2 regions of the Actinoplanes oblitus genome follow, and region 2 is predicted to be linked to the other one. Evidence: riboswitches for the same ligand, from Rfam matches in the RefSeq annotation. Region 2 holds a riboswitch; the other holds the start of a gene.

Region 1 (5,899 bases), 3.0 Mb from region 2:
CGGCTCAGATCCCGCCGGGCCAGGGCGTGCTGCGGCTGCTCGGCATCCTCGCCTACCTAGCGGTGGTGCTGCTGGTGGTGGCCGGTCTCGCCTTCCTCCTCTCGGTCCTGACCGACGCCGCGCTGGGCGCTGTCGGCGGTGCCGTGCTGCTCTGGATCCTGTCGAGCATCCTGGACCAGATCACCGCGCTCGGATCGATCCGCGACGCCCTGCCCACCCACTACAGCGACGCGTGGCTGGGGCTGCTCTCCACCCCGGTCCAGACCGAGGACCTGGCCAAGGGCGCGATCTCCGCCATCCTCTACGCGGTCGTCTTCTGGGGGGTCGCCTTCTATCGCTTCACCCGCAAGGACGTCACCTCCTGACCCGTCCGTGTTCGCGCGTCCTGCCCCTGAGACGGAGTGGATCTCGTCCGGGGTTGTCACCCGCGACAAGATCTTTTCGAGCGCGGGGACGGGCAGAGCGCGGGGTCTGGCAGAGCGAGGGCGGGGGTGAGGGCGGGTGGAGCGAAGGCGGGGACGCGCAGAGCGTGGGGGCGGGCGGAGCGAGGGCGGGGACGCGCAGAAATGGCGTTGACCGGCCGGGTTCGCGCTTGAAGGATCTGCTGATGGCCGACTTCAGCATCCGACCCGCGGAGCCGGACGACGCCGCTGCCGTGGTCGCCCTCAGCGCGACGGTCCATCCCTATCTGGTGCGCGGCGTGGCCCGCACCAGGCTCATGATCGCCGAGCCGCCGCCGGGGGAGGACTGGGCTGCCTTCGTCGCCGAGCGGGACGGCAAGGTGGCCGGATGGGTCTCGGCCTATCGCAACGCGCGCACGGCCGAACCGGATTTCGGCCAGATCTCGCTGCTCCAGGTGCACCCGGCGGCGCGCGGGCGGGGCATCGGCAGCGCGCTCTTCGCCGCGGCAGCCGGACACCTGCGCGCGGCCGGGATCCGTCGAGCGGCGGCGACCGCCACTCCGGAGGCACTGCCGTTCGCCCGGCGCCGCGGCTTCGAACCGCTCCGCGAACTGCGCTACTCCGTCCTCGACCTGGCACCGCCCGCCGGGCCGGGCGCGGCCGCTTCCGAACGAGCCGATCTCGCAGCGCGCGCCGGACTGGGTGCGGCTGCTTCCGAACGAGTCGATCCACCGGCGCCCGTCGGACTGGGTGCGGCCGCTTCCAGGCGAGGCGATCTGGCAGCCCCCGCCGGACCGGGTGCGGCCGCTTCCGAACGAGCCGATCCGCCGGCGCCGGACGCCTCGCGCGGACCGACTCCTGGCAAAGCCGACGCGACGCTGGATGACGTCCGCTTGATCTCGCTCCGCGAGACGACCCCGGAAGTCCTGTACGCCGCCGACGTCGCTGCCGCCGCCGACGAGCCAGGCGACGTCCCGCCGCAGCCACCCTCCTTCACCACGTGGTGCTACGACGTCTGGCAGAACCCGGGCCTGGACCACGAGATCAGCACGGCCGCCCTGATCGCCGGTGAGATCGTCGCGTTCTCCCTGCTGGTCCGCGACGGCGACCGCGTCTGGTCGGACATGACCGCCACCGCACCGGCGCACCGCGGCCGGGGCCTGGCCCGCCTGGTCAAGACCGTCGCCCTCACCCGCGCCGCGGCAGCCGGCGTCGCCCGGGCCTTCACCAGCAACGACGAGACCAACCTGCCGATGCTCGCGGTCAACACCCGGCTCGGCTACCGCCCGGTCGCCACCCAGTTCTCCTGCGTCGGCCCGCTCGGCTGACTGGTGCTGCCGAGGTCTTCCCCACCCACGGACGCCGCCCTTTCGGGCTGAGCGTTCTGGACGCGCAGCGGCCAGCTCAGCCCGGAAGGGTCCCTGGCGGGAGCGACGATCTGTGATCAGCGCGGACCCGAGTCAGGATTCTGATGTTGATCTTCAAAGCCGACCACAATCCCGGCCGATGAGGAGGTCGATGAGGAGGTCGATGAGGAGGCCGATGAGGAGGTCGATGACGAGGTCGATGGGGAGGTCGTCCGCAATCCCGGCCGATGACGAGGCGGATGAGGAGTCTGACGGCGACCCCGGCCGATGAGGAAACCGACGAAGCGCCGAAGAAGCCGACGAAGCCGATGAGAGGGGCGCGCGGCAAAGGAGGTCGCTCACACCTCGGGAACTCGCTGTGGAGATTGCGCGATCTCGTCGTAAGCTTCGGGAAACAACTGAATACCTCATCCAGAGGGGCAGAGGGAACGGCCCGATGAAGCCCCGGCAACCACCGCGTATGTCTCGAGGACGAGGCCGCGCGCGGCAGGTGCTAATTCCGTCCCCGCATAGCGGCAGGTCGCCGCCGGGGAAAGATGAGAGGAAGGCCTCGATGACGTCTGCCGTCACCGCACCCGGAAACACGACCTCCACCTCGCCCGCCCGTGGCCTGATCTGCCGCGCGTGTTCCGCTGAGTACCCGCTGGCCGCGCAGCACGCCTGTTACGAGTGTTTCGGCCCGCTCGAGGTGGCCTACGACGAGGCGGCGCTCGCGCGGGTGACCCGGGCCGAGATCGAGGCGGGCCCGCAGAACATCTGGCGCTACGCCGCGCTGCTCCCGGCCGGCCAGGACCCGGCCACCCGGGTGACCCTCGACCCCGGCCTGACCCCCCTGGTCAGCGCGCCGGCGCTGGCCGAGCGGCTGGGCATCACCGCCCCGCTCTGGGTCAAGGACGACTCGCAGAACCCGACCCACTCGTTCAAGGACCGGGTCGTCTCGGTGGCCCTGACCGCGGCCAAGGAGCTGGGCTTCAAGCGGTTCTCCTGCGCCTCCACCGGCAACCTGGCCAACTCGGTCGCCGCGCACGCGGCCCGGGCCGGCGTGCCGAGCATCGTCTTCATCCCGTCCGACCTGGAGCAGGGCAAGGTCGTCACCACCGCGGTCTACGGTGGTGAGCTGGTCGCCATCGAGGGCTCCTACGACGACGTCAACCGGCTGTGCAGCGAACTGGTGGAGACCGACGAGTTCGAGGACACCGCGTTCGTGAACGTGAACGTGCGGCCGTTCTACGCCGAGGGCTCCAAGACCCTGGGTTACGAGGTCGCCGAGCAGCTCGGCTGGCGGATTCCGGCCCAGGTGGTCATCCCGATGGCCTCCGGCGAGCTGCTCACCAAGGTGGACAAGGCGTTCAGCGAGCTGGTCGAGATCGGCCTGGCCGAGGCGCCCGAGGGTGGCTGGACCGTGTTCGGCGCGCAGTCGCAGGGCTGCAACCCGATCGCCGTGGCGCTGCACAACGACACCGACGTGATCACCCCGGTGAAGCCCACCGGCATCGCCAAGTCGCTGAACATCGGTGACCCGGCGGCCGGGCCGTACGCGATCGAGGCGGTCCGCCGCACCGGCGGCTGGATGGACTACGCGAACGACGAGGAGATCCGGGCCGGCATCCGGCTGCTCGCCGAGACCACCGGCGTCTTCGCCGAGACCGCCGGCGGCACCACCGTCGCGGTGCTCAAGAAACTGGTGGACAGCGGCAGGCTGGACCCGGCCAAGGAGACCGTCGTCTACAACACCGGTGAGGGCCTGAAGACGCTCGACGCGGTGGCCTCCGAGGTCGGCCCGACCCACCGGATCAAGCCGTCGCTGCGCGGTGCGCGGGAAGCCGGCCTGCTGGGATAGCGGAAAGTAACCGCGAGTCTGCCGGTTGTCGAATATTCCTTCCTCCGAGGACTTGCGCGCCGATCTCCCGATCGGCAGGATGCTTGTCGCGGGAGGACGCGACGCCGTAAGTGGCCCCTCACCTGAGCTTGGCGACAATCTCCGAGGGACCCAACGACCCAACGCTGACCCAGTGGCTTCATGCCGGAGGCGTTGTGCGTCCGTCCTCCCGACCAAACCTCACCGGCGAAACCGTTGCAGCCACGGGCGCAGCGGCAGATCTTCCGGATAACCGCCGTCGCGCAGCCCGGCATGGCGTTCGAACCAGTTCCGCACGCCGAACGATCCGGTCGCCACGTAGGACCAGCCACAAGCGACCCAGTACGCCGGCCAGAAGAGTGGGCCGAGCACGGCGTACTGCCCGGCGTGCCGGCTCTCGTGCGCCAGCAGCGCGGCGCGTTCCCCGGCCAGCAGCCACTCCGCCGAGCGCCGGGTGATGATCACCGAGCCGACCGTGAAGCAGGACGCCGGCGGCATCGGCAGTCGCCACCCCTCGGCGATCAGCACGCCGTCCCGGCCCCGGCGGATCCTGGTGCGGGTGGCGAGGGCGAGCAGCAGCCCGGCGCCGGTGGTCCCGTTCGCGGCGGTGAGCACCGTCCGGGTGACATGCCAGCGCCGGGGTGACATCAGATCCGCCGGCGCATCTGCAGCTGGGTGAGGACCGGCACCGTCGGATGCGGCAGACGCAACCCGGTGTCCTCGAAACCCAGTTTTTCGTACGCCCGTACCGCCCGCCCGTTGCCCGCCACCACCTCGAGCATCAGCTCGTGCCGCCCGGCTGCGGTGGACCAGTCGGCCACCGCCTCGACCAGCTGGGCGAGCAGCTTGCCGCCGCGGCTCGCCGGGGTCAGGTAGACCGAGAAGACCACCGTGACCAGCGGCTCGTCCGGGATCGCGGTGCCACCGGCGTGCCCCAGCAGCGGCCCGTCACCCGGGTCGACGATGAACTGGGACAGCTCCGGGCCCTCGGCCGACATGCTCAGGCGCTGCGCGTAGCCCTCGTGCGGGCGGGCGGCGGCCTGGGCGAGGGTCTCCAGGAACGCGAGGGGGCTGTCCGCGAGCATCTCGAGTCGCAGGGCGCGCATCCGGCCGGCGTCCCCGGGCGTGACCCGGCGCACGGTCCAGTTCTCCATGCGTCCTCATTACTCGCAGCGGCGGGCACCGGCAACCGTCTTGCCGCAAAACCGTCCTGAGCTGCACATGAAGATCTTTAGCCGGATTCCGGGCCGGGCCCGGGGGTTTCGCGGGAAGATGGGGTTTCTTGCACTCGGTACCGGAGAGTGCTAAACAAGTGATTGGCACTCGCGACCCGTGAGTGCCAGCAGGTCGGGACGGTGGGGTTCCGGTCGCGTCGCCGCCATCGGCGCCGCGGCACGAAACCGGTCGTCGCGGGCTATCCGGCTCGGCCTGAGGACGTCACATCGCCAGGTGGTGACGTCCACAGACTTCCTCAGTGTGCGGGGACGGGCCCATCCGGCTCGGAACCGCGGATGTCCGGGAGGACAACGCCGTATGGCCAAGATCATCGCATTCGACGAGGAGGCTCGTCGGGGCCTCGAGCGCGGCATGAACCAGCTCGCCGACGCGGTCAAGGTGACCCTCGGCCCGAAGGGCCGCAACGTCGTCCTCGAGAAGAAGTGGGGCGCCCCCACGATCACCAACGATGGTGTATCCATCGCCAAGGAGATCGAGCTCGAGGACCCGTACGAGAAGATCGGCGCCGAGCTGGTCAAGGAGGTCGCCAAGAAGACCGACGACGTCGCCGGTGACGGTACGACGACGGCGACCGTCCTGGCCCAGGCCCTGGTTCGCGAGGGTCTGCGCAACGTGGCCGCCGGTGCCAACCCGATGGCCCTGAAGCGGGGCATCGAGGCGGCCGTGGCCAGCGTCTCCGAGGGTCTCTCGCAGATCGCCAAGGACGTGGAGACCAAGGAGCAGATCGCCTCCACCGCGTCCATCTCCGCCGGTGACACCACGGTCGGCGAGATCATCGCCGAGGCCATGGACAAGGTCGGCAAGGAAGGCGTCATCACCGTCGAGGAGAGCAACACCTTCGGCCTGGAGCTCGAGCTCACCGAGGGTATGCGCTTCGACAAGGGCTACATCTCGGCGTACTTCATGACCGACGCCGAGCGCATGGAGGCCGTCTTCGACGACCCCTACATCCTGATCGCGAACAGCAAGATCTCCGCGGTCAAGGACCTGCTGCCGGTCCTGGAGAAGGTCATGCAGTCCGGCAAGCCGCTGGTCAT
Region 2 (5,899 bases):
TCGGGCAGCCACGGCCCGACGTAGGTCTCGCGGCGGGCGCCGGCCGACCGCAGCCGGTCCAGCGCCGTGTTCGACACGATCCGCACCAGGTAGGCCTTCGGGTCGGCGACCTTGGACCGGTCGGCCGCCGACCACTTCAGCCAGGAGTCCTGCACCGCGTCCTCGGCGTCCGCGGCGCTGCCGAGGATCCGGTAGGCCACCGAGAAGAGCAGGCTCCGATACTGATCGAAGACGGTCACCGGCGCCACACCATCACCGAGGCCGGGTGCTTGCGGGCACGCTGGAAGGTGGGCCACGGCGAGGCTGTCACGGTCTCCTTGTACCAGACCGCCGCCCGGCCGGTGAGCGCCATCCGCGCCGGGGAGTCGTCGGCGTGGGTGAACTGGACCACCGCGTCGCGGCGGCCCAGGCTGATCGGGGCGTGGTAGTAACCGAACCGGAACGGCTTGACCGGCTTGCCGTCCAGCTCGCGAACCACCTGCGCGGCGGTGTGCGCGGCGGTCGGCATCCCGCCCTGGCAGGTGCCGTGCATGACGCCGTACCGCTGGGTGATCGCGGCGGCGTCACCGATCGCCCACACCCGGGGGTGCGAGACCGAGCGCAACGCCTCGTCGACAACGATCCGGCCGTGATCGTCGACGGTCAGCCCGGCGGCGGCCGGGAGCGGCGAGACACGCACGCCGCTGGTCCACAGGATCGCGCCGGCCGGCACCGTCTCGCCGCCGGCCAGGTCGACGCCGTCCGGGCGTACCTTGATGATCTCGCCGGTCCGGACCTGGACGCCCAGCCGGACCAGCGCGGTCCTCAGGTGGTCGCGGGCCCTGGGCCCGAGGTTCTGGCCGGGCTCGGCCCGGCCCAGCAGGGTGACGGTGAGGCGCGGAAACCGCTCGGCGATCTCCGCGGCCGCCTCCACCCCGGTCAGCCCGCTGCCGCAGACCACGACGCGGCCCTCGCCCGGCCCGTCTTCACGACCGCCCGCATCCCGCGCCCGGCCCTCGCCCGGCCCGTCTTCACGACCGCCCGCATCCCGCGCCCGGCCCTCGCCCGGCCCGTCTTCACGACCGCCCGCATCCCGCGCCCGGCCCTGGCCCGGCTCCGCCGCATCCTTTACGCGAGCTTCGCTCAGCTCGGTCAGGCGGCGCGCGAACAGGTCCGCCTCGCTCGCCGAGTCCAAGGTGTACGCGTGGTCCGCCGCACCCGGCACCGCCGAGGTGTCGGCCGCGCCGCCCAGCGCGTAGATCAGCGTGTCGTACCCGATCTCCCGCTCGTCGTCGATCCGGACGGTCCGGGCGGCGGTGTCGATCCCGGTCACCCAGCCGGTCTCCAGGCGCGCGTTGCTACCGGCCAGCAGGTCCCGGATGCTCAGGTCCCGCAGGTCCTGCCCGGTAGCGGTCTGGTGCAGGCGGAGCCGCTCGGTGAAACGCTCGGTGGCGTTGACCACGGTGATCTCGACGTCGCCGCGACGGCGGGTGCGGCCGGCCAGGCTGACCGCCGTGAGCATGCCCGTGTATCCGGCGCCGATCACCACGATTTTGGTGGACATCGTCCTGCCCCTTCGCTCTCGGGTGTTTATCGCGAGACGGGGCAGGACGAGCCGGTCGTGAGCTGGCGTGACTCAGGTCACACGGTCACTTGACCATGGAGCCGGTGTACTTCTTGTTGTCCGGGGCCACCGCGATGCAGGTGATGCTGCGGTCCACGGTCCAGGACCGGCGGGACGGGAAGATGTAGTAGAACTCGGCGTCCTTGAACTTGCCGATCGCGTAGGCGTCCAGTTTGTCACCGCAGCGGTTCTCCGCCTCGGCCTCCACCTTCTTGTCGCCGGGGAAGGCACCGGCCGGCATGGTGGTGACGCTGTACACCTCGCCCTGGTGCGGCACCGAGCAGGACACCACCGGCATGTCGTAGACGGTCTCGTCGTCGGAGATCGTGGCGATGCAGTCACCGGGGTGCAGCTCGTCGGTCCGGACGTCGGCCGGTCCGGTGCCGACGGTGGTCGCCGTCGCGGCCGGCCGGGCGCCGTTCGTGGGACCGGCGCCGGCGGGCCTGTCGCTCTCGGTCAGGGAGCCGACCGCGACCATCGTGACGATGCCGAGGATCCAGAAGGCGGACAGGCTCAGCCCGGCCACCGCCATGCCCTTGCCGCGGTCGCCGCGCTTCTTGATCTGGGACAGGGCGATGACACCGCAGATGACACTGATCAGAACGCCGCCGAGAAGGCCGAAGATCAGCGAGGCGATGGCGGCACCATTGGTCTTGGGCGGGCCGTAGTTCAGGTGCGCCGGCGGGAAACCGGGCGGCGGGAAGCCCGCCGGTGGGTAGGGCTGACCGGGGTAAGGCTGACCCGGAGCCTGCTGACCTGGATAGGGCTGGCCGGGATAGGGCTGGCTCGGGGCCGGCTGGCCCGGGTAGGGCTGGCCCGGGTAGCCGCCGTAGGGCTGCGGCGACTGCTGCGGGGGCGTCGCCGCGTAGCTGGGCTGCGGCGGGGCGCTGTACATCGGGGCGGTGGGCGGCGCGGCCAGCGGGTCACCGGCGGGCGCACCGAAGGCAAGCGGGTCGGCCGGCGGGGGCACCGGCGCCGGACCGGGCGCCGGGTGCGGCTGCCCGGGGATCTCCTCGTTCACGCCGGGACGCTAACCCAGAAAACGATCTTTACCGAGGGCGCGACGGTTCCGATTGGGTATCACCCGGGCTCCCGGGCGCTGGACCGTCCACCCGGTCACGCCTCGACCAGGGCGGCGCGGGCGGTGACCTTGCGGTAGGCGTACCAGATGAGGGCCACGGCGCCGGCCGTGAAGACGGCGTTGCCGATCAGGTCGACGGCGACCGCCGCGGCACCGACCGGGGTCTCGGCGAACGAGTGCCAGGCGTAGGTGATCAGGGCGCCGGCGGCGATCGCCAGGCGGTGCAGGTCGGTCCAGCCCGCCCGGGCCGACCAGCGGGCCAGCAGGGTGAGGTAGACGGCCACGTCCACCGCCCACACCGCCACGCCCACCCAGGTCGGCACGTGCACCACGTCGAGGGTCAGCCCCTGGAAGACCGCACCGGCGACCAGCGTGGTGATCAGGACGACCAGGGCGCTCGGCGCGGTGCCCGGGCGCGGCCGGAAGGTGATCCGCACCAGCAGCCCGGCCGCGATCAGCAGGGCCAGGACGATCCCGGTGGCGGTGAACTGGCCGGCCGTCGCGGTGTAGGGCCACTGCGACATGTTGATCGCCGTGGTGATCGCGATGCCGATCAGGAACAGCACCCCCGTCACGATCAGGCCGGCGCGGCCCAGCCACGGCGTGGTCCGCCGCTCCCCGGAGATCACCTCCATCATCATGATCGGCGCGCAGATGCTCCAGAAGACGTGGATGCCGATCACGTACATGGTCCACGGGACGGCGATCCCGAAAGCCGGAACGAAGCCGTCCACCAGCAGGTGCTGGTCGGCGTAGTTCGGGTTGAACAGCGACTGGGTGGTCAGCCCCTCCTCCAGCACGCCGTAGGCGACCGCCAGGATCAGGATGTTCGGCCAACCCAGCCCGCGGCGCCGGACGAGCTCGCGGATCAGCAGCGCCCCGCCGCCGTAGAGCGGCGCCAGCGCGAGCACCGCGGGCAGGAAGGTGATCGGCAGATTACCCAGCAGGAACTCGGCGACCAGCGGCGACAGGAAGAACAGCCCGACTGCGGGAGCGATGCGCTTTCTCATGACTCGACTACACCGCTTCCGGCTCCCGGTCACCCCGGTCGAATATCAGGTATCGCCGATGACAAATGTCAGGCGCCGCCGCCCGCCGTCCGTCACCCTCGGCAGCTCCTCATCGGACCGCCGCGCGGCCCGCCAGCCGGGCCTGCAGGCGCGCCCGGCAGTGCGGCCACTCCGAGGCGATGATCGAGTACATCGCGGAGTCGCGCAGGCGGCCCTCCTCCCCCGGCGCCCACGATTTCGACCAGCACCGGAGCACCCCCTCGAAGGTGGCGCCGATCCGTTCGATGGCGGCCCGCGAACGGGCGTTGCGGGCGTCGGTCTTGAGGTCCACCCGGACCGCGTTCCACTGCTCGAAAGCATGCCGGAGCAGCAGGAACTTCGCCTCCGTGTTGATCCCGGCACGCTGCGCCGAAGCGCCCAGCCAGGTGAAGCCGATCTCGACGGCGCAGAGTTCCGCCCGGTCCGGCCAGGGGCGGGGATCCCACAGACCGGTCGCTCCGACGGCACGGCCGGTCGATGTCAGCACCTGAGCGTACGGCTTGAGCACGCCCTCCGCGGCCCGCGCCAGTTGGGCGTCGAGGTAGTCGCCGACCTCCGCCGCGGCCGGCACCCAGGTGTACCGGTACGACGAACGGTCCTCCTCGGCCGCCACCGCCAGGTCCGCGGCGTGCCGCCGGTCCAGGGGTTCGAGGCGGACCAGGCGGCCCTCCAGGACCGGGGCGTCGAGGTTCTTGAGCAGCACGGCAGGGCTCCCTTCGCGGCTTGTCCGGCACACCGCGCACCGGACCCGGTCATCACCCGGGGCACCCCACCCACGGTTGGAGGGTTGCCGGCCAGCGAGCCGGGGCTTCGCGCTGGCGCTCATGACCTGGCCGCCACCCTAACAACCGGCCCTCCACACCGGACCGCCCGACCGACTGAGCAATCTCCCCGTGCGATATGAGCTGGCCTTTCAACTCATTGGTTGACATCCTTCCGGCGGGCGGCTAGCTTGTCTTTAAACCGATTAGTTGAAACGAGGTGGGCGATGCCGGCGGACGAGCTGTCGCGGGTGTTCGCCGCGCTGGCCGACCCGACGCGCCGCGACATGGTGGCGCGCCTGGCCACCGGCGACGCGACTGTCAACCAGCTCGCCGAGCCGTACCGGATGTCGCTGCAGGCGGTCTACAAGCACCTCAAGGTGCTGGAGGAGGCCGGCCTGGTCAGCCGCCCGGCCGGGCCGCAACCGCGGTCGGTGCGACTGGAGCGGGACGTCTTCGACGAGGTCGGTGGCTGGATCGAGCAGTACCGGCGCCGGGCCGAGGCGCGCTACCAGCGCCTGGACGCGGTGTTGCGGACCATGAACGAGCAGGAGGGATGAGGACCATGCACGAGGCACGGATCGAAGCCGACAAGGACCTGCCGATCATCCGGATCACCCGGGACTTCACGGCGACGCCGGAGCAGCTGTTCCGCGCGCACACCGACCCGGAGTTGTTCGCCCAGTGGTGCGGACCGGACTCGACGACCACCCGCGTCGAGCGCTGGGACGCCGTCTCCGGCGGCGCCTGGCGTTACGTGGCGGTGCGCGGCGACGAGGAGTACGGGTTCCGCGGCTGCTTCCACGAGGTGCGCCCGGACCGGATCGTCCAGACGTTCACCTTCGAGGGCGACCCGGACGGTGTCGCCCTGCAGACGATGACCTTCGAGGACCTGGGCGACGGCCGCACCCGGCTGCACGCGCAGTCCCTGGTGGACAGCTTCGAGAGCCGCGACGCCTGGCTCCGGAGCGGCATGGAGACCGGCGTGAACGAGGGATACGCCAAACTCGACGCCCTGGCCGCCAAGGGCGCCCTCTGACCCGGAAGGAGCCACCGTGGGCACCGTGATCCTGCACAGCGCGATGTCGGTGGACGGTTTCCTGGCCGACGAGAAGGACGGCGTCGGGCCGCTGCACGACTGGTACCGCAACGGGGACACCCCGATCGTGACCGGCGATTCCGGGTGGGACAGCCGCTTCCGGGTCTCCCGCGCGTCGGCGGCGTACGTCCGGCCGATGTGGGCGTCGATCGGCGCGACGGTGATCGGGCGTCGCCTGTTCGACCTGACGAACGGCTGGGAGGGCAGGCCGCCGGCCGGCGATCACGTGGTCGTGGTGTCCCACCGGCCCAAGCCCGAGGGCTGGCACCCGGAGGCGTCGTACCACTTCGTCGCCGGCGTGCCGGC

Evidence for each region. Region 2 has a riboswitch for S-adenosylmethionine ahead of Actob_RS11385 (GNAT family N-acetyltransferase). Riboswitches for the same ligand answer to the same signal wherever they lie in the genome.
Region 1: another riboswitch for S-adenosylmethionine. It lies ahead of thrC (threonine synthase); the one in region 2 lies ahead of Actob_RS11385 (GNAT family N-acetyltransferase).

The regions. Positions count from the first base shown of each region.
Region 1 is NZ_CP126980.1:9,320,642-9,326,540, reverse strand. It holds gene Actob_RS41635 (ABC transporter permease) at 1-365, shown strand, start outside; gene Actob_RS41630 (GNAT family N-acetyltransferase) at 608-1,729, shown strand; SAM riboswitch class I at 2,173-2,311, shown strand; gene thrC (threonine synthase) at 2,322-3,608, shown strand; gene Actob_RS41620 (hypothetical protein) at 3,828-4,274, opposite strand; gene Actob_RS41615 (GNAT family N-acetyltransferase) at 4,274-4,780, opposite strand; gene groL (chaperonin GroEL) at 5,160-5,899, shown strand, end outside.
Region 2 is NZ_CP126980.1:2,510,896-2,516,794, reverse strand. It holds gene sigJ (RNA polymerase sigma factor SigJ) at 1-239, opposite strand, end outside; gene Actob_RS11400 (NAD(P)/FAD-dependent oxidoreductase) at 236-1,543, opposite strand; gene Actob_RS11395 (DUF4190 domain-containing protein) at 1,629-2,624, opposite strand; gene Actob_RS11390 (hypothetical protein) at 2,720-3,694, opposite strand; gene Actob_RS11385 (GNAT family N-acetyltransferase) at 3,804-4,436, opposite strand; SAM riboswitch class IV at 4,448-4,563, opposite strand; gene Actob_RS11380 (ArsR/SmtB family transcription factor) at 4,722-5,054, shown strand; gene Actob_RS11375 (SRPBCC family protein) at 5,060-5,533, shown strand; gene Actob_RS11370 (dihydrofolate reductase family protein) at 5,550-5,899, shown strand, end outside.